2 regions of the Pseudomonas sp. TH37 genome follow, and region 1 is predicted to be linked to the other one. Evidence: riboswitches for the same ligand, from Rfam matches in the RefSeq annotation. Region 1 holds a riboswitch; the other holds the start of a gene.

Region 1 (9,617 bases):
GACGATGCCCTTGCCCTGGATGCATTTGAGGCCGGCTTCGATCACTTCCCACTTGGAGGAGTCGATCATGATCGGGACGCGGGAGATGTCCGGTTCACCGGCAATCAGATTGAGGAAGGTCACCATGGCCTTCTTCGAATCGAGCATCCCTTCGTCCATGTTGATGTCGATCACCTGGGCGCCGGCTTCGACCTGCTGCAGGGCGACTTCCAGGGCTTCGGTGTAGTTGTCTTCACGGATCAGACGGGCGAACTTGGCGGAACCGGTGATGTTGGTCCGCTCGCCGACGTTGACGAACAACGAGCTGCGATCGATGGTGAACGGCTCCAGGCCCGAAAGGCGGCAAGCCTTGGGAATGTCCGGAATCTCACGCGGCGCATAACCGGCCACTGCTTTGGCGATGGCTTCGATGTGGCCCGGTGTGGTGCCGCAGCAGCCGCCGACGATGTTCAGGAAGCCGCTTTGGGCGAATTCTTCGATGACCTTGGCGGTTTCCGATGGCAGTTCGTCGTACTCGCCGAATTCGTTCGGCAGGCCGGCGTTCGGGTGCGCCGACACGTAGGTGCTGGCCTTGTTCGACAGTTCTTCCAGGTACGGGCGCAGTTCACTGGCGCCCAGGGCGCAGTTCAGGCCGACGGAGATCGGCTTGGCGTGGGCCACGGAGTTCCAGAACGCTTCGGTGGTCTGGCCGGAGAGGGTGCGGCCAGAGGCGTCGGTGATGGTGCCGGAAATCATGATCGGCAACTCGACGCCCAACTCTTCGTAAACACCCTGCACAGCGAAGATCGCAGCCTTGGCGTTGAGGGTGTCGAAGATGGTTTCGATCAGGATCAGGTCGGCGCCGCCTTCGATCAGGCCTTTGGTGGCCTCGGTGTAGTTTTCCACCAGTTCATCGAAGGTCACGTTGCGGTAGCCGGGGTTGTTCACGTCAGGCGACAGCGAGCAGGTGCGGCTGGTAGGGCCAAGTACGCCGGCGACGAAACGCGGCTTGTCCGGGGTTTCCAGGGTCTTGGCGTCCGCCACCTTGCGCGCCAGGCGTGCGCCTTCTACGTTGAGTTCGTACGCCAGGCCCTGCATGCCGTAGTCGGCCTGGGACACTTGGGTGGCGTTGAAGGTGTTGGTTTCCAGAATGTCGGCGCCGGCATCCAGGTAGGCTTTTTCAATAGCGCCAATCACGTCCGGGCGCGTCAGCACCAACAGGTCGTTGTTGCCTTTTACATCGCTCGGCCAGTCGGCGAAGCGTTTGCCACGGTAATCCTGCTCCTCGAGCTTGTAGCTCTGGATCATCGTACCCATGCCGCCATCGAGAATCAGGATGCGCTCTTTGAGGGCGTGCTTGAGAGCTTGAAGGCGAACGCTGCGATCGGACATTTGGACTACTCGGTAAGGCCATGACGAAGGGGCGGGATAATAACAAACCTGTGCGCTTTTGGAGCATGTGCGGGTTTTGCATGAATATCGTTCATGTTGGTGCGCGGGCCACACCGGTAGAATCGCGGCGTTTTCTCATGATCAGGACCAGGGATATGTCGTATCGCGTCGTCACCAGCCTATTGATGCTGTTTTTAAGCGGGGGCGCCGCTGCACAAGGTCCGGATATTTCCTACGTTCGCGACATTCAACCGATCTTCACCGAAAAGTGCGTCGCCTGCCATGCCTGCTACGATTCCGCCTGTCAGCTCAATCTGGGCAGTGGCGAAGGGGTGGCCCGAGGCGCGACGAAGGCGCCGGTCTATGACGGTGAGCGCCGCCAGGCCGCAGCGCCGACCCGGCTGTTTTATGACGCCTTTGGCAAACGTGCCTGGCAGCAAAAAGGCTTTTATTCGGTGCTCGACGCCCAAGGCAGCCAAGCGGCGCTGATGGCGCGGATGCTCGAACTGGGCCACAAAACCCCGTTGCAACCTAACGCCAAATTGCCGGAAGACATCGTCCTGGGCCTGAACCGGGAAAACATGTGCGCCATGCCGGCGGAGTTCGACGGCTACGCCAGCGTCCACCCTAAAGAAGGCATGCCGTTGGCGGTCACCGGCCTGACCGATCAGCAATACCAGACGTTGCAACGCTGGCTAGCCTCCGGCGCGCCAATTGATGAGCAGGGCCTGGTGCCCAGCGCCAAGGAAGCCTTGCAGGTGGTGCAATGGGAAAACCTGCTCAACGCGCCGGGCGCCCGGGAGAGCCTGGTCGGGCGCTGGTTGTTCGAGCACTGGTTCCTGGCGCACATCTATTTCAAGGACGGCGAGCCGGGGCATTTCTTTCAGTGGGTACGTTCGCGCACGCCGACGGGGCAGCCGATCGATCTGATTAACACTCGCCGCCCGAATGACGATCCGGGCACTCAGGTCTACTACCGTTTGTGGCCGGTGCAAGGCGTGATCGTGCACAAGACCCACATCACCTATCCGCTGAGCGCGGCGAAGATGGCGCGGATCAAAAGCCTGTTTTACAGCGGCAATTGGCAGGTCAACGCACTACCGGGTTATGGGCCGGAGCGACGGGCCAATCCGTTCACGACCTTTGAGGGCATCCCGGCTCAGGCGCGTTACCAGTTCATGCTCGATAACGCCGAATACTTCGTGCGCACATTTATTCGTGGCCCTGTCTGCCGCGGCCAGATCGCCACCGACGTGATTCGCGACAACTTCTGGGCGCTGTTCCAGGCCCCGGAGCATGACCTTTACATCACCGACCCGAATTATCGCGGCCAGGCCACGCCGTTGCTGGCGATGCCGGGGCAGAACGATGACGTCGGCAGTGTCCTGAGCCTGTGGCATGACTACCGCGACAAACGCAACGAGTACGAAGCCTTGCGCCGCGACAGCTACGCCGACCTGCCGGCACCGAGTTGGTCGACCCTGTGGGCCGGCAATGACAACGCTTTGCTGAGTATTTTCCGGCATTTCGACAGCGCCTCGGTGAACAAAGGCCTGATCGGTGACGTCCCGCAAACCATTTGGCTGTTCGATTACCCGTTGCTGGAGCGCACGTATTACCAGTTGGCGGTCAACTTCGATGTGTTCGGCAACGTTTCCCATCAAGCCCAGACCCGGTTGTACTTCGACCTGATTCGCAACGGTGCCGAGCAGAATTTCCTGCGTCTGATGCCGGCCGACTCACGGGACGGCTACCTCGACGATTGGTATCAGAACGGCGGCAAGTTCAAGATGTGGCTGGATTATGAGTACATCGATAATGACAAACCAACGGCGCTGACGCTGGACGAAAAGGACCCGAAACGCGATTTCGCCCTGCAATTGCTGGCCCGGTACGGCGACCTCAATGCCAAGCCCGACCCGATCAACCGCTGCGACGGCGCTTATTGCTCGCGGCCGAACATCGACCTGGCGTTGCAGAACGCCGAGCAGGCCTTGAGCCGCCTGACTTCACGTCCGGCTGCGGGGCTGAAGGTCATCGATCAGTTGCCGGAAGCCACGATGTTGCGCATCGAGACCCAAAGCGGCAAGCGCGAGGTTTATAGCCTGCTGCGCAACCGCGCCCACAGCAACGTGGCGTTCCTGCTCGGTGAGTCGCTGCGCTATCAGCCGGGGCTCGATACGTTGACGATTTATCCGGGTGTGCTCAGCAGCTACCCGAACTTCATGTTCAACATCCCGGCCGGCCAAGTGCCCGCGTTCGTCGATGCGATGGAAAATGCCAAGGACGCTGCCAGTTTCGAGAAAATCGTCGAACGCTGGGGCATTCGCCGCAGCCATCCGCAGTTTTGGCAGTATTTCCATGATCTGAGCCGCTACATCCACGACACCGACCCGGTGGAAGAGGGCGTGCTGGACATGAATCGCTACGAGAATCTTTGATGCACGGAATTTAGAAGTGCCTGCGACCCAGTGTGGGAGCGACCTGTGGCGAGGGGGCTTGCCCCCGTTTGAGTGCGCAGCACTCACAAGATCTTCGGTATGTCAGAAATTTTGGGGCTGCTTCGCAACCCAACGGGGGCAAGCCCCCTCGCCACAGGTCGCTCCCACAGTGATCAGTGCATCTTTCCCGACAAAAATACTAGGACTTTGTCCGGCGCGATGATTGGCGTAAACTGCGTCCAAGCCTGCGAGGAGTTTCCATGACCGCTATTACCATTACCGACGCCGCCCACGATTACCTGGCTGATCTGCTCTCCAAGCAGAACACCCCGGGCATCGGCATCCGCGTCTTTATCACCCAGCCTGGCACCCAGTACGCCGAAACCTGCATTGCCTACTGCAAGCCGGGGGAAGAAAAACCTGAAGACACGGCGCTGGGGCTCAAAAGCTTCACCGCTTACATCGACTCGTTCAGCGAAGCATTCCTGGACGATGCGGTAGTCGACTACGCCACCGACCGTATGGGCGGCCAACTGACCATCAAGGCGCCAAACGCCAAAGTACCGATGGTCAACGCCGACAGCCCGGTCAACGAGCGCATCAACTACTACCTGCAAACCGAAATCAACCCGGGGCTGGCCAGCCACGGCGGTCAGGTCAGCCTGATCGATGTGGTCGAAGACGGCATCGCCGTGTTGAAATTCGGCGGCGGCTGCCAGGGCTGCGGCCAGGCAGACGTCACCCTGCGCGAAGGCATCGAGCGCACCTTGCTCGAGCGTATTCCTGAGCTCAAGGGCGTTCGTGACGTGACCGACCACACGCAGAAAGAAAACGCCTACTACTAAGGTGTTCGCTGCAAAAACGAAAAAACGGTGCCCGTGAGCGCCGTTTTTTTATGGGTGATCGATAACCTGTGGCGAGGGGGCTTGCCCCCGTTGGGTCGCGAAGCGGCCCTCTACATTTTTCCGATGCACCGAGTTGTCTGGTTTACGACTGCTGCGCAGCCGAACGGGGGCAAGCCCCCTCGCCACAGGGAGTGGTTGGCTCAAGGGGGGGGTGGCTCAAGGGCGATACAAATGCGCATGCCCCGCGCGATACAACGACGATTCACTGAAATGATCGCTGCCCAACACCCGGCCCACCAGAATCAGCGCCGTGCGGCGAAATCCCTTGGCTTCAACCTTCCCGGCAATATCCGCCAGCGTCCCCACCACCCAATCCTGATCCGGCCAGGTTGCCCGATGAATCACCGCTATCGGGCAATCGGCGCCGTAGTGCGGGAGCAATTCGACGAGGATCTTCTCCAGATGATTGACCCCCAAGTGGATCGCCATGGTCGCCCCATGCTGCGCCAGACTGCCCAGCTCTTCACCGGCCGGCATCGCGGTCTTGTCGGCGTAGCGGGTCAGAATCACGCTTTGTGACACGTCCGGCAAGGTCAGTTCAGCACCTAAAAGCGCTGCGCAGGCTGCGGTGGCGGTGACGCCGGGAATGATTTCGAAAGGGATCTCGAGTTCACGCAAGTAGCGAATCTGCTCGCCAATCGCGCCGTACAGGCTCGGATCGCCGGAATGCACCCGGGCCACGTCCTGGCCGTTGGCATGGGCGGTCTTGATCAGCTCGATGATCTGTTCCAGGTGCAATTCGGCGCTGTTGACCACCTGTTCGGCCCGGTGGCCCTCCAGCACGGCGGCGGGCACCAGGGAGCCTGCATAGATGATGACCGGGCAGCTACGAATTAGCCGCTGGCCTTTGACGGTGATCAGTTCCGGGTCGCCGGGGCCTGCGCCAATGAAGTAGACGGTCATCGTCGTTTCCTGTCAGAAAAAGGGTATGGGCACGCTTCAGATGAAGATTGCTCATGATCGAAGGCGGGGATTATCGGGGATTTTACGCGGCGCTGGCCAATGCAAGGGTGGCCTGGGCGTATTTTTGTCGTGGAATCAGCAACTTTGCCGGTGCCTGAGCCAACTGTTCGGCCAATGCCAGTGCGGCACTTTCCGCTACGCCGTAACAGCCGGTGCGTTCGAACGCGATGTCCGAGTGGTGGCTGAGTTGCGGTTCATAACCGGCCAATTGTTCGCTGCTGAAATACATCAACGGCAATGCCAGTTGTTCGGCCAGTTCGATCAGGGCGGGCTCTTCGCGCTTGAGATCGATACTGGCCAAGGCCTTGATCTCACGAAGCTCGATTTGATGGGCCTGTAACGCCTGATCAAGCAGCGCCCGCAGCGTGCTGACGGGGCAGCCGCGCTGGCAGCCCAGGCCGACCACCAGGGTCGGCGCTGCGCTGACGTCAGTCATGCGGAGTATTGGCCATCGCTTTTGCGGCGGAACAACCAGGCGCTGATCAGGCCCAGGGCCAGCCAGAACGCCATGTTGGTCAGCTGCGAAGCGATTTTGAACTGCGCTTCCAGGGCTTCCGGAGCCAGCATGGAATGCACTTCCGGTTGTGGCGCGCCAATGACGTGCGGAACGGCGAGAATCGCTACGCCGAGGATCTTCATCAGCCAGTGGCGGCTGAACACGATCAGCGCGATGCCTACAGCAGTGGATGCGGCAGTGCCAATCCACCAGATCTGCCGTTGCGCCAGATCCGCAGCAGCGGTGCCCGGCAGCTCAGGTGGCAGGCCGAGGGTGGGCGCCAGCACGAATGTCGCATAACCGGCCAGACCCCAGAGCAGGCCCTGAGAGGTACGGCGTGGGGCGCGCAAGGTGTAGAGGCCCGCGAGCATCAAAGCGAAACCGACCGCTACCACCAGATTGCCGCCGGTGGTCGACAGCACGCGCTGCCAGCCGTCTTCCGGCTCCCAGGCTTCGGCATCGTGAGTGTGAGCGGTGACAGCACCCGCGGCGTGCTCGTGAATTTCAACAGCGGCTGGCTCGGATTTTTCGTAGGTCTCGGCCTGCAAAATCAGCGGGGCCACCCAGAAACTTTGCAGCAGGGTCAACAGCAGGGCGGCCAGCAGCCCTGTGAAGCCTGCGGTTTGCGCAATACGCTTGATCATGTCAGCAGGTCTCAATGGCACGGAAAGGCAGAACTGTGACGGGTATCGTGCGCGGCGTTATGCACCGCTTCGATGTGCGAGAAACCGGCGAAATACACAAGGCACGCGCCAAGGATCGACGCACAAAAAGCGGCGGTCAGGCGTTGGCTCAGGGTAGTGGTGGTGCTGATCGTGATCTTTTTATCGGTGTTGCTGCCGGTGCTGCTGATGATCGACATGGCGCTTCCCTCTGGTCTGTCAGCGGGTGAATAGAGCGCATGAAAACCTCCGCACGCCGGGGCACGCAGAGATTTCGAACAGCGCCCGCCCACCGCGGGTTTGTTATTCAGTGAACGTAAAAGTCACTTTGTGTTGCGGGCCGGTCTCCGGGCTCGCGAGGGGCAGGGCTTGCGCCGAAACCTGCAAGCATCACCTTCCCATGCCGTATGACGGGCACAGTGGATCTGACGCTTCACTCGCTTACCGTTGCGGGGGCAGCACCGGACTGACATGGCTTTAGAGTAAAGCACATGATTCACCGGTTTCCCGTTTCACCCTGTGAAGGGCACCCGTAACAAGGCGTGTAGGAGAGCATGGGCGGGGGTTGGGCGTCAATTGGCATGGGTTCTCAACTCGGAACCCAGTCGCCTGCATCGCGGGCAAGCCACGCTCCCACAAGGGAATGCGATCAACTGTGGGAGCGGGCTTGCCCGCGATGGCGTCATCCCAGCCTCCACAGAACGCGGCATGAACATTGACCCGCCCCCACACGATGCGTAGCCTTGCGCTTTCGAGGTTCTTCGGCGTCTGCCGAAGCTAAGAAGGGAACGCGGTCGATGCCGCGGCTGCCCCCGCAACTGTGAACGGTGATGTTCGCTGCCACGCCACTGCAAACCCTGATCCATCAGGTTCGCGGGAAGGCGCAGCAAGCGCCAGTCGAACGATTGGCACACCGTCAGCCAGGAGACCTGCCTCGACACAGATTCTCACTACAACCGGGCGGGGTGATCCGGTGGCGGAACTCTTGCGCGCGTGCACCTGCCGCTGCGATTGTCGTCCCGTATGCCCGCCACCTTGCCAAAGGGCATCCGATGAAAACACTGGCCAAACTCCCCGTCACCATCGTTACCGGCTTCCTCGGCTCGGGCAAAACCACCTTGCTGCGCCACATGCTCGACAACGCCCAGGGCCGTCGCATCGCGGTGATCGTCAACGAGTTTGGCGAGCTGGGCATCGACGGCGAAATCCTCAAGCAGTGCTCGATCGGTTGCACCGAAGAAGAAGCCAACGGTCGCGTCTACGAACTGGCCAACGGCTGCCTGTGCTGCACGGTTCAGGAAGAATTCTTCCCGGTGATGCGCGAACTGGTCGCTCGTCGCGGCGACCTCGACCACATCCTCATCGAAACTTCGGGCCTGGCCCTGCCAAAACCTTTGGTTCAAGCCTTCCAGTGGCCAGAAATCCGCAGCGCCTGTACGGTTGACGCGGTGATCACCGTGGTCGACAGCCCGGCCGTGGCTGCTGGCACCTTCGCTGCCTTCCCGGATCAGGTCGATGCCCAGCGCAAACTCGACCCGAACCTGGACCACGAATCGCCGCTGCATGAGCTGTTCGCCGACCAACTGGCCAGCGCCGACCTGGTGATCCTCAACAAGGCCGACCTGATCAGCGCTGAAGACCTGGCCCGCGTGCGCCTGGAAGTCGCCGAAGAACTGCCGCCAGCGGTGAAAGTCATCGAAGCCAGCAGCGGTCGTCTGCCATTGGACGTGCTGATCGGCCTGGGCGCCGGTTCCGAAGAACACATCGACAGCCGTCACAGCCATCACGATCATCACCATGAAGGTGAAGACGACCACGACCATGACGCGTTTGATTCCATCTCGATCGAGCTGCCACAAGCCGACGAAAGCCTGCTGATGGATGCGCTGACTCAATTGGTGGTCCAGCACGGCATCCTTCGGGTCAAAGGTTTTGCAGCAGTGCCGAACAAGCCGATGCGTCTGCTGATCCAGGGCGTGGGCACGCGCTTCGACAAGCACTTCGACCGTCAGTGGGGCGCTGAAGAAGCGCGCACCACCCGTCTGGTGTTAATCGGTCAGGACCTGGACGCCGCTGCGCTCGAAGCGCAATTGCGCGCAGCGCTCAGCGTTTAAACCATGCACCTGCTCAGGACCCAGCCCGGCGGTTTCGTGTCGGATGACAACATTGCCGACCTTGGACAAACCCCCGCCGAGCTGGTGATCCTGTGCAGCGGCGATTCCAGCCTGGCGTTGCTCGCCGAAGCGGCGCAACAGTTGCCCGACGATTACCCGAGCGTGCGCCTGGCCAACCCGATGCAGGTGCAGAATCACGCCTCGGTCGATCTCTACGTCGACGAAGTGCTGCGCCACGCCAAGGTGATTCTGATCTCGCTGCACGGCGGCATCGCCTATTGGCGTTATGGCATCGAGCGTCTGGTGGAATTGTCCGAGCGCGGCGTGCAGCTGATTCTGGTGCCGGGGGATGATCGCCCGGACCCGGAACTCAGTGACCTGAGCACCGTCACCGCGCAAGACCGCGACCGGCTCTGGCACTTCCTGCGTCAGGGCGGCATGGCCAATGCGCTCGACCTGTTTCGCTGCCTCGCCAGTCGCTGGCTGGGCCGTGACTACCCATGGTCCGAGCCGCAAACCCTGCCACGCACCGCGATTTACCACCCGCAAAAAAGCCCCGCAGAACTGAAGGATTGGCAAGCCGACTGGCAAGCTGATCAGCCGGTGGCGGCGGTGCTGTTTTACCGCTCGCATTTGCAGGCGGCGAACACCGATTTCATCGATAT
Region 2 (9,617 bases), on a different contig from region 1:
TCAAGAATTCAGTTACCGCGCAGTCTTCCGTTCTTTTCCAGGAAACTCTTTACCAGGAAGAGACAGCCACCGATAAAGAACTGGCAGACTTCGCCGGCGGCAAGTCGTACCAGCTTCCGGTTCTGGCCGACAGCATCCTCGAACGTGGCATGTCCCTGATCGGTACCCGTTACCGTTTCGGCGGCACCTCCGAGGCTGGTTTCGACTGCAGCGGCTTCATCGGTTATCTGTTTCGTGAAGAGGCCGGCATGAACCTGCCGCGCTCCACTCGCGAAATGATCAACGTTGACGCTCCCTTGGTTGCTCGCAGCGCCCTCAAGCCAGGTGACCTGCTGTTTTTCGCCACCAATGGTCGTCGCGGTCGTGTCAGTCACGCCGGGATCTATCTGGGTGACAACCAGTTTATCCACTCCAGCAGCCGCAAAAGCGGTGGTGTCCGGATCGATAGTCTGGGCGACAGCTACTGGAGCAAGACCTTCATCGAAGCCAAGCGCGCACTCGCGATGGCGCCGGCAGCGGCCCCGGCTATCGTCACGGCACGCAAGTAAGCGGACAGTTTGTAAGGCGAACTTAAAGTCTTACTTGAAGTTTGCCGCGTAGCCGCTAGAATCCTGATCTAATATTGATGGCAAACCGCCTGCGTTCTACGCAGGCGGTTTTCTTTTCTGCCTTCTCGGTGGAAAAAGCCGCAGCCAGATCAGGATGTTCTGTTTATGACGATGTCGGCCCGCCTCGCACTCATGTTCTTCGCAGCGCTGCTCAGCGCCTGCGCCAGCCGCCCACCGCCACCAGCGCCGGTGGTCCGCGCTCCGATTGTCTTCGGTCCTTCCCAAGCCTTTTCTCCTGCGGCAGAAGACGTGCTGTTTCGCGCGCTGGGCCTGGTGGGAACGCCTTATCGCTGGGGTGGCAACACGCCGGATTCCGGATTCGATTGCAGTGGTCTGATCGGTTATGTGTATCGCGATGTCGCAGGCATTTCCTTGCCGCGCTCCACCCGCGAGATGATCGGCATGCAGGCCCCCAATGTCGGTAAGGAAGGCCTGCAAACCGGTGACCTGATTTTCTTCGCCACCAATGGCGGCTCCCAGGTCAGCCACGCCGGGATCTACGTCGGCGAAGGCCGCTTCGTCCACGCGCCAGCCACGGGCGGCACGGTCAAGCTGGACAGCTTGTCCAAGGCTTACTGGCAGAAAGCCTATCTGAGCGCCAAGCGCGTCTTGCAGCCCGAGCACTTGGCACATAATCCATAGCGGATGTAGGCGTCTGCCGGAAAAGATCGCAGCCTGCGGCAGCTCCTACGTTGGATGGCGTACACCCTGTAGGAGCTGCCGAAGGCTGCGATCTTTTGACATTTACTTAGCTGCGGAAACGCGCCACACCTTGTTCCCGACATCATCCGCCACCAGCAAGCCACCCTGCTGATCGATCACCACGCCCACCGGCCGGCCCATGGCTTTTTCCTCGTCGTTGAGGAACCCAGTGAGCACATCCACCGGCTGCCCGGTCGGTTTGCCGGCGCTGAACGGCACGAAAATCACTTTGTAGCCACTGTGTGGCTTGCGGTTCCACGAACCATGTTGGCCGATGAAAGCGCCTTGAGTGAACGGCGCGGGCAGTTTGCTGCCTTCGGCGAACGTCAGGCCCAGTGACGCGGTATGTGGCCCCACCGCGTAGTCTGGTGCAATGGCCTTGGCCACCAGATCGGGTTTTTGCGGTTCGACGCGAATGTCGACGTGCTGGCCGTAATAGCTGTAAGGCCAACCGTAGAACCCGCCGTCCTTCACGGATGTGATGTAGTCCGGCACCAAGTCGCTGCCGATTTCGTCGCGCTCGTTGACGGCGGTCCACAGTGTGCCGCTCTGAGGCTCCCAGGCCAGGCCGTTTGGATTACGAATCCCCGAGGCGAAGATCCGATGATTGCCGGTGGCGCGATCCACTTCCCAGATTGCCGCGCGGCCTTCCTCCTGATCCATGCCGTTTTCACCGACGTTGCTGTTCGAGCCCACGGTGACGTACAGCTTGCTGCCATCCTTGCTGGCGATGACATTTTTGGTCCAGTGGTGATTCAGCGTGCCGCCCGGCAGATCGACCACCTTGATTGGCTGCGACTTGATCGCCGTCTCACCGTTTTCATAGTGGAAACGCAGCAGGCGATCAGTGTCGGCGACGTACAGGTCATTGCCGACCAGGGTCATGCCGAAGGGCGAGTTGAGGTTTTCCAGGAACACCGTGCGGGTTTCGGCGACGCCGTCGTGGTCCTTGTCCCGCAGCAGAGTGATGCGGTTCGGGCTGGGGACGCCAGCACCGGCGCGGCCCATGACTTTGCCCATGACCCAGCCGCGAATGCCTGATCCATCATCGGGTTTGGGTGGTGCGTTGGTTTCGGCCACCAGCACATCGCCGTTGGGCAACACATAGAGCCAGCGCGGATGATCGAGGCCTTCGGCAAACGCCGCCACTTGAGTCCCCGTCGCGGCGACAGGTTTCTTGCCTTCAGGCCAGCCGATCGCCGGGGCGATGTTCACTGTCGGGATCAGGGTTTTATTCGGTTCTGGCAGCTTGGGCGAGGGGCCTGTGCCGTCCGAGACTTGCAGGCTGGAGGTTTCACCACAGGCGGCGAGCCCTCCGGCGAGCGCGATGATGAAAACGAGCTGGGGTTTGCGCATTACTGATCTTCCCTATGAATGCATTGACGTAATCATAGAGAAGCGTAGACGTTCGATGGTTCAACCCGTCAGCCGCGGGCTTCCTTGAGCAGCACGGCGATGCCCGGATGGTAGTTGCCGGCTTCATTGCGCAACTTGCGATAGGCGTACGGGAAATACCAGGCCACGGCGCAGCTGGGTTCCTTTTGCAGGTCGTCGAGCATGTCCTGGAGTTCTTCCGGTGTAGCGCTCTGCTGAGCTTTTTGCGGCGCAACGAACAGGCAACCGAGTTTCAGGTCGCTGGCGTAGCTGATCCTCTTGGCCTCGCTGGTGATGTCCTGCAGCGCCTGAGTCAGGTTCAGGCTGTTGACCCGCGGCCAGCGTTGAGTGGCTTGAAGGTAGGCGCGTTGTTCGGCGGTGGCTTCGGGAGTGGCGATAAACAGATCGGCGCGGCCGTTGCGTTCGCCTTCTTCGTTCTGCTTGCGCGTCGGCGTTTGTTGCAAGGTGACCATTTCTGCCATCCAGGCTGCGGCGGAGAGCAGGCCGAGGTTGGCTTTTTCGTCGTACCAATAAGGTGTGTCGTTATCGCCGCGTACAGCGTTGTAGCGGTCGATACAGTCAAACCAGCGTTCCAGCACCGGTCGCAGGAATTCCAGCTTCGGATTGCTGATGATCATGCCTTGCATGTTGCTCACCCTTGTAATTGTGATGTTGGGTTGTGGCGCTTTGATATCACTGCTGACAGTGTGGTGCAAGTTGGGTGTCAGAAATTTGATCGGCGGCAGTATATCGCTCGCCCGAGCTTTGTCTTCAATTGACGCTCCACCCCCAACCCTCTAACCTTCGCGGCTTGTTTCAGGTGCTCTGTGGCGGTGGCCGACAGAGTGAAACAGGGAAGCCGGTGAGTGACTATCTTCAAGCGACGAAGAGTCATGATCCCGGCGCTGCCCCCGCAACGGTAAATGAGTGAAGACTGTGCAAGGGCCTGGCCCTAGCCACTGTGTCGACTGTCGACATGGGAAGGCGCGCAGTCAGGCGCAAGCCGCTCATGAGCCCGGAGACCGGCCTGATTCATCCAACGGCATCACGGTGGGCGATGCCAGGCTTCTTGCCGTCTATTCTTGTGCCTGCCCGCCGTTATCCAGCCTCAACGGAGAGCTCCCCCATGACTGATACCCCCGATCGTGACGAACGCCACCTGGCGCGCATGCTGCGCAAAAAAGCGGTGATCGACGAACGCATCGCCAACTCCCCGAATGAATGCGGTTTGCTGCTGGTGCTTTCCGGCAACGGCAAGGGCAAGAGCAGCTCGGCGTTCGGCATGCTTTCGCGGGCCATGGGCCACGGCATGCAATGCGGCGTGGTGCAGTTCATCAAGGGGCGCACCAGCACCGGCGAGGAGCTGTTCTTCCGGCGCTTTCCGGAACAGGTGCGTTTTCATGTGATGGGCGAGGGCTTCACTTGGGAAACCCAGGATCGCCAGCGTGACATTGCCGCCGCCGAAGCCGCCTGGGCGGTGTCCCGCGAATTGCTGCGTGATCCGGCCATTGGCCTCGTGGTGCTCGATGAGTTGAACATCGCCCTCAAGCACGGCTACCTCGATCTCGATCAGGTGCTCAGCGACTTGCAGGCCCGTCCGCCGATGCAGCATGTGGTAGTCACCGGTCGTGGCGCCAAGCCGGAGATGATCGAGCTGGCCGACACCGTCACTGAAATGGGCATGATCAAGCACGCCTTCCAGGCCGGAATCAAAGCGCAAAAAGGCGTCGAGTTGTGAGTCAACCACGTCATTGCCCGGCGGTACTGATCGCCGCGCCGGCCTCCGGTCAGGGCAAGACCACCGTCACCGCCGCGCTTGCCCGTTTGCATCGCAATCAGGGGCGCAAGGTTCGCGTGTTCAAATGCGGCCCGGACTTTCTCGACCCGATGATTCTCGAGCGCGCCAGCGGCGCACCGGTCTATCAACTCGACATGTGGATGGTCGGCGAGCAGGAAAGTCGGCGTCTATTGTGGGAGGCCGCTGGCGAAGCCGATCTGATCCTCATCGAAGGCGTCATGGGGCTGTTCGACGGTACGCCGTCCAGCGCCGATCTGGCGCGGCACTTCGGTGTGCCGGTGCTCGGCGTGATCGACGGCACCGCCATGGCGCAGACGTTTGGTGCGCTGGCCCTGGGCCTTGCGCGCTATCAGCCGGACTTGCCGTTTGCCGGTGTACTGGCCAACCGGGTCGGCACTGTACGCCATGCGCAGTTGCTCGAAGGCAGCCTGACTGAAGGCTTGCGCTGGTACGGAGCGTTGTCCCGGGAGACCGGGATCGAATTGCCGAGTCGGCATCTCGGTCTGGTTCAGGCCAGCGAGCTGAATGATCTCGACCTGCGTCTCGATGCGGCGGCCGAGTCACTGGCCAGCAGTTGCGATGTGGCTCTACCGCCGGCCGTGGAATTCGCCGCGCCTGAAATGATCGCAGCCGAACCGTTGCTGGCCGGTGTACGGATTGCCGTAGCCCGGGACGAAGCTTTTGCGTTTACCTACGGCGCGAGCCTGGATCTGCTGCGGGCCATGGGCGCCGAATTGTCTTTCTTCTCGCCGATCCGCGACACCGCGTTACCGGAGGCAGACAGTCTTTATCTGCCGGGCGGTTACCCTGAATTGCACCATGTGGCGTTGTCACAAAACACGCCGATGCTGACCGCGATCCGCGCTCATCACGCGGCGGGTAAACCGTTGCTCGCCGAGTGTGGCGGCATGCTGTATTTGCTCGACTCATTGACCGATGTCGAGGGCACTCGCGCTGAACTGGTCGGTTTGCTGGCCGGTGATGCGGTGATGCAGAAGCGTCTTGCCGCGTTGGCCTTGCAGGCGGTCGAATTGCCGGAAGGTTTGCTGCGTGGGCACACCTATCACCACTCGTTGACCAGCACTGAACTTGAGCCAATTGCTCGTGGGCTGAGCCCGAATGGCGGGCGAGGGGCGGAGGCGGTTTATCGCGAGGGGCGGATGACAGCCTCTTATGTGCATTTTTATTTTCCGTCCAATCCATCGGCGATTGCCGCGCTGTTTGTGCCTGACCTTGAGGCCGCCTTCGCGAGCAAGCCCGCTCCCACAGGGGAACGCATTTCAAATGTGGGAGCGGGCTTGCTCGCGAAGAGGCCATGACGGACAACGCATTTTCCGAAGCCGAACGCGCAGCTGTTTACCGAGCCATCGCCGAACGCCGCGACATGCGGCATTTCAGCGGAGGCACCGTCGAGCCTGAGTTGCTGAGGCGTCTGCTCGAGGCCGCGCATCAGGCGCCAAGTGTCGGCCTGATGCAGCCTTGGCGTTTCATCCGCATCAGCGACCGGGCACTGCGCGGCAAGATTCAGCAGCTGGTGGAAGAAGAACGCATCCGCACCGCCGAAGCCCTCGGCGAACGCTCCGACGAATTCATGAAGCTCAAGGTCGAAGGCATCAACGACTGCGCCGAGGTGCTGGTCGCCGCGCTGATGGACGATCGCGAGCGGCATATCTTCGGCCGTCGTACATTGCCGGAAATGGACATGGCCTCGTTGTCCTGCGCCATCCAGAACCTTTGGCTCGCGTCCCGCGCCGAAGGCTTGGGCATGGGCTGGGTGTCATTGTTCGAGCCGCAAGCGCTGGCGGACTTGCTGGGTTTACCGAGCGGGGCCAAGCCTTTGGCCGTTCTTTGCCTGGGGCCGGTCAAGGAATTCTATCCGGCGCCGATGTTGGTACTCGAAGGCTGGGCGCAGGCGCGTCCACTCAGCGAGTTGCTGTATGAAAATTATTGGGGAGTGAGTCAATGAGTGTGGCGTTGTTGAGTGTCGCCGCGGTCGCGCTGGATGCGCTGCTGGGTGAACCCAAACGCTGGCATCCGCTGGTGGCGTTCGGTCGTTTTGCCGATCGCATCGAGCAACGTTTCAACTACGGTGGCCGCGGCTGGCGCAGTCATGGCGTTACGGCCTGGGTGATGGCGGTCGTGCCGCTGACCTTGTTGGCCACCGCACTTTCCTGGACGCCTTACGTTGGCTGGATCGTCGAGATTCTCGTGCTCTATTGCGCCCTTGGCATGCGCAGTCTCGGCGAGCATGTCGAGCCGGTGGCCAAGGCCCTGCGCAGCGATGATCTGATCGAGGCGCGCAAACGTGTTGGTTATCTGGTCAGCCGTCAAACCAGCGAACTGGATGAAACCGAAGTTGCCCGCGCCGCCACCGAGTCGGTGCTGGAGAACGGCAGCGATGCAGTGTTCGCCGCGCTGTTCTGGTTTGCCGTGGCGGGTGCGCCCGGCGTGGTGCTCTATCGTCTGAGCAACACTCTCGATGCGATGTGGGGTTATCGCAACGAACGCTTCGAACGTTTTGGTTGGGCGGCAGCGAAGATCGATGATGTTCTGAACTACATTCCCGCGCGCCTGGTGGCGTTGACCTACGCGTTGCTGGGCAAAACCCGACTGGCGCTGAAGTGCTGGCGTACCCAGGGCCCGACCTGGGATAGCCCGAATGCCGGGCCGGTGATGGCGGCCGGTGCCGGTGCGCTGGGTGTCGAGTTGGGTGGGGCGGCGATTTATCACGGTGAACTGCATCAACGTCCGCAATTGGGCGAAGGCGTGCCGGCGGATGCCGATTCCATCGACCGTGGCTGGCAATTGGTCCAGCGCGGGGTATGGTTATGGCTGCTGATTCTCTGCGTGGGGGCTGAGTTCTATGCTTGAGCACGGTGGTCGCTTGCGCAAGGCGGCGCTTGAATACGGTATTGCCGAAGCCGATTGGCTCGACCTGTCCAGTGGCCTGGCACCTTGGCCATTCCCGGTCCCGGACATCCCGCTGCGGGCCTGGGCGCGGTTGCCGGAAACCGATGACGGTCTGGAGCAGGCTGCCTGCGACTATTACGGTGCGGCCCAAGTGTTGCCGGTGGCCGGTTCGCAAATGGCGATCCAGCTGCTGCCGCGTTTGCGCCGGGCTGGCAAGGTCGGCGTGCTGTCGCCGTGTTACGCCGAACACGCCGAAGCCTGGCGTCGCAACGGTTACATCGTGCGTGAAGTGCTGGAGTCGGAAGTCGATTTCTTTCTCGACAGCCTCGACGTGCTGGTGGTGGTCAACCCGAACAATCCCACGGGGTTGAGCCTGACCCCGGCTCGCCTGCTGGATTGGCATTCGCGGCTGGCCCAGCGCGGTGGCTGGCTGGTGGTGGACGAGGCGTTCATGGACAACACCCCGCATTTGAGTCTGGCGCCATTCACCAATCAGATCTGCTTGATCGTGCTGCGCTCCTTTGGCAAATTTTTCGGCCTGGCCGGTGTGCGGCTGGGTTTTGTATTGGCCGAGCGCAAGTTGCTCAAACTGCTGGCCGAACAGGTCGGGCCTTGGGCGGTCAGCGGTCCGACCCGAGTGCTGGGTCAGGCGTGCCTGACGGATACGGACGGGCACACTCGACAGCGCATTCGTACTGACGAGGCCGGCGAGCGTCTAGCGTTGCTGCTTGAACAGTACGGTTTCAAACCTCAGGGTGGCTGCGCATTGTTCCAATGGCTGATCACCGAGTGCGCCGAAGCGCTGCATGAATTCATGGCCCGGCGCGGCATTCTGCTGCGGTTGTTCACCCACAACAGCAGCGTGCGGTTTGGCTTGCCCGCCGATGAAGCGGATTGGCTGCGTTTCGAGCAAGCGCTTGAAGCCTACGTTAAGGAAGCGCAATGACTACGTTGATGGTGCAAGGCGCGACTTTGATGGTGCAGGGCACTACATCGGACGCCGGTAAAAGCACGCTGGTGACGGCGCTGTGTCGCTGGGTGACGCGTCAGGGCGTGAGCGTCGTGCCGTTCAAACCGCAGAACATGGCCCTCAACAGCGCGGTGACCGCCGACGGTGGCGAGATTGGCCGCGCTCAAGCGGTGCAGGCTCAGGCCGCCAACCTCGAACCGCACACCGACATGAACCCGGTGCTGCTCAAGCCCAATAGCGATACCGGCGCCCAAGTGATCATTCATGGGCGAGCGGTCACCACCATGAATGCCGTCGCTTATCACGACTACAAAGCCATCGCCATGCAAGCGGTGCTGGCCTCCCATAAACGTTTGAGCGCGGCGTATCCGGTGGTGATGGTCGAAGGGGCGGGTTCGCCGGCAGAGATCAACCTGCGCGCCGGCGACATCGCCAACATGGGATTTGCCGAGGCGGTGGACTGCCCGGTGGTGCTGATTGCCGACATCAATCGCGGTGGAGTTTTCGCGCATTTGGTCGGTACGCTGGAGCTGCTGTCGCCCAGCGAACAGGCGCGAGTCAAAGGTTTCATCATCAACCGTTTTCGCGGTGACATCGCCTTGCTGCAACCAGGCCTCGATTGGCTGGAGGAGCGCACTGGCAAACCGGTGATCGGCGTTTTGCCTTATGTGATGGACCTGCATCTTGAGGCCGAGGATGGTCTCGATCAGCGGCAGACCGATAAGGCCGATCAAGTGCTCAACGTGGTGGTGCCGGTGTTGCCGCGTATCAGCAACCACACCGATTTCGATCCGCTGCGCCTGCATCCGCAAGTGGATCTGCAATTCATCGGCCCCGGTCAGGCGATTCCGCCGGCCGACCTGATCGTTCTTCCCGGCTCGAAAAGCGTGCGCAGTGACCTCGCGTACTTGCGGGCTAACGGTTGGGAAACGGCTATTTCGCGGCACTTGCGCTACGGTGGAAAAGTGTTGGGGATCTGTGGCGGTCTGCAAATGCTCGGCGAGCAGGTGCATGATCCGCTGGGCCTCGAAGGTGCACCGGGTTCCAGTACCGGTTTGGGCTTGCTGGCGTTCGAAACTCGGCTCGAAGAAGAGAAGCAATTGCGCAATGTGCGTGGGCGTCTGGTGCTGGAAGATGCGCAGGTCAGCGGCTATGAAATTCATGCCGGCGTGACCACTGGGCCGGCGCTGGAAAACGCCGCGGTGCAGCTCGACGATGGTCGCTGCGATGGCGCGCAAAGTGTCGATGGGCAGAT

Evidence for each region. Region 1 has a riboswitch for cobalamin ahead of JFU11_RS24925 (CbtB-domain containing protein). Riboswitches for the same ligand answer to the same signal wherever they lie in the genome.
Region 2: it holds a riboswitch for cobalamin, as region 1 does, so the genes downstream of both, cobO (cob(I)yrinic acid a,c-diamide adenosyltransferase) here and JFU11_RS24925 (CbtB-domain containing protein) in region 1, are expected to answer to the same signal.

What each region holds. Positions count from the first base shown of each region.
Region 1 is NZ_JAEKFD010000012.1:96,042-105,658, reverse strand. It holds gene metH (methionine synthase) at 1-1,371, opposite strand, end outside; gene JFU11_RS24950 (fatty acid cis/trans isomerase) at 1,527-3,812, shown strand; gene nfuA (Fe-S biogenesis protein NfuA) at 4,073-4,657, shown strand; gene cobM (precorrin-4 C(11)-methyltransferase) at 4,874-5,620, opposite strand; gene JFU11_RS24935 (cobalamin biosynthesis protein) at 5,703-6,116, opposite strand; gene JFU11_RS24930 (CbtA family protein) at 6,113-6,820, opposite strand; gene JFU11_RS24925 (CbtB-domain containing protein) at 6,832-7,038, opposite strand; cobalamin riboswitch at 7,159-7,387, opposite strand; cobalamin riboswitch at 7,576-7,790, shown strand; gene cobW (cobalamin biosynthesis protein CobW) at 7,891-8,952, shown strand; gene cobN (cobaltochelatase subunit CobN) at 8,956-9,617, shown strand, end outside.
Region 2 is NZ_JAEKFD010000001.1:303,510-313,126, reverse strand. It holds gene JFU11_RS01485 (C40 family peptidase) at 1-548, shown strand, start outside; gene JFU11_RS01480 (C40 family peptidase) at 714-1,250, shown strand; gene JFU11_RS01475 (sorbosone dehydrogenase family protein) at 1,353-2,666, opposite strand; gene JFU11_RS01470 (hypothetical protein) at 2,735-3,331, opposite strand; cobalamin riboswitch at 3,486-3,730, shown strand; gene cobO (cob(I)yrinic acid a,c-diamide adenosyltransferase) at 3,811-4,422, shown strand; gene JFU11_RS01460 (cobyrinate a,c-diamide synthase) at 4,419-5,801, shown strand; gene bluB (5,6-dimethylbenzimidazole synthase) at 5,798-6,448, shown strand; gene cbiB (adenosylcobinamide-phosphate synthase CbiB) at 6,445-7,353, shown strand; gene cobD (threonine-phosphate decarboxylase CobD) at 7,346-8,338, shown strand; gene JFU11_RS01440 (cobyric acid synthase) at 8,344-9,617, shown strand, end outside.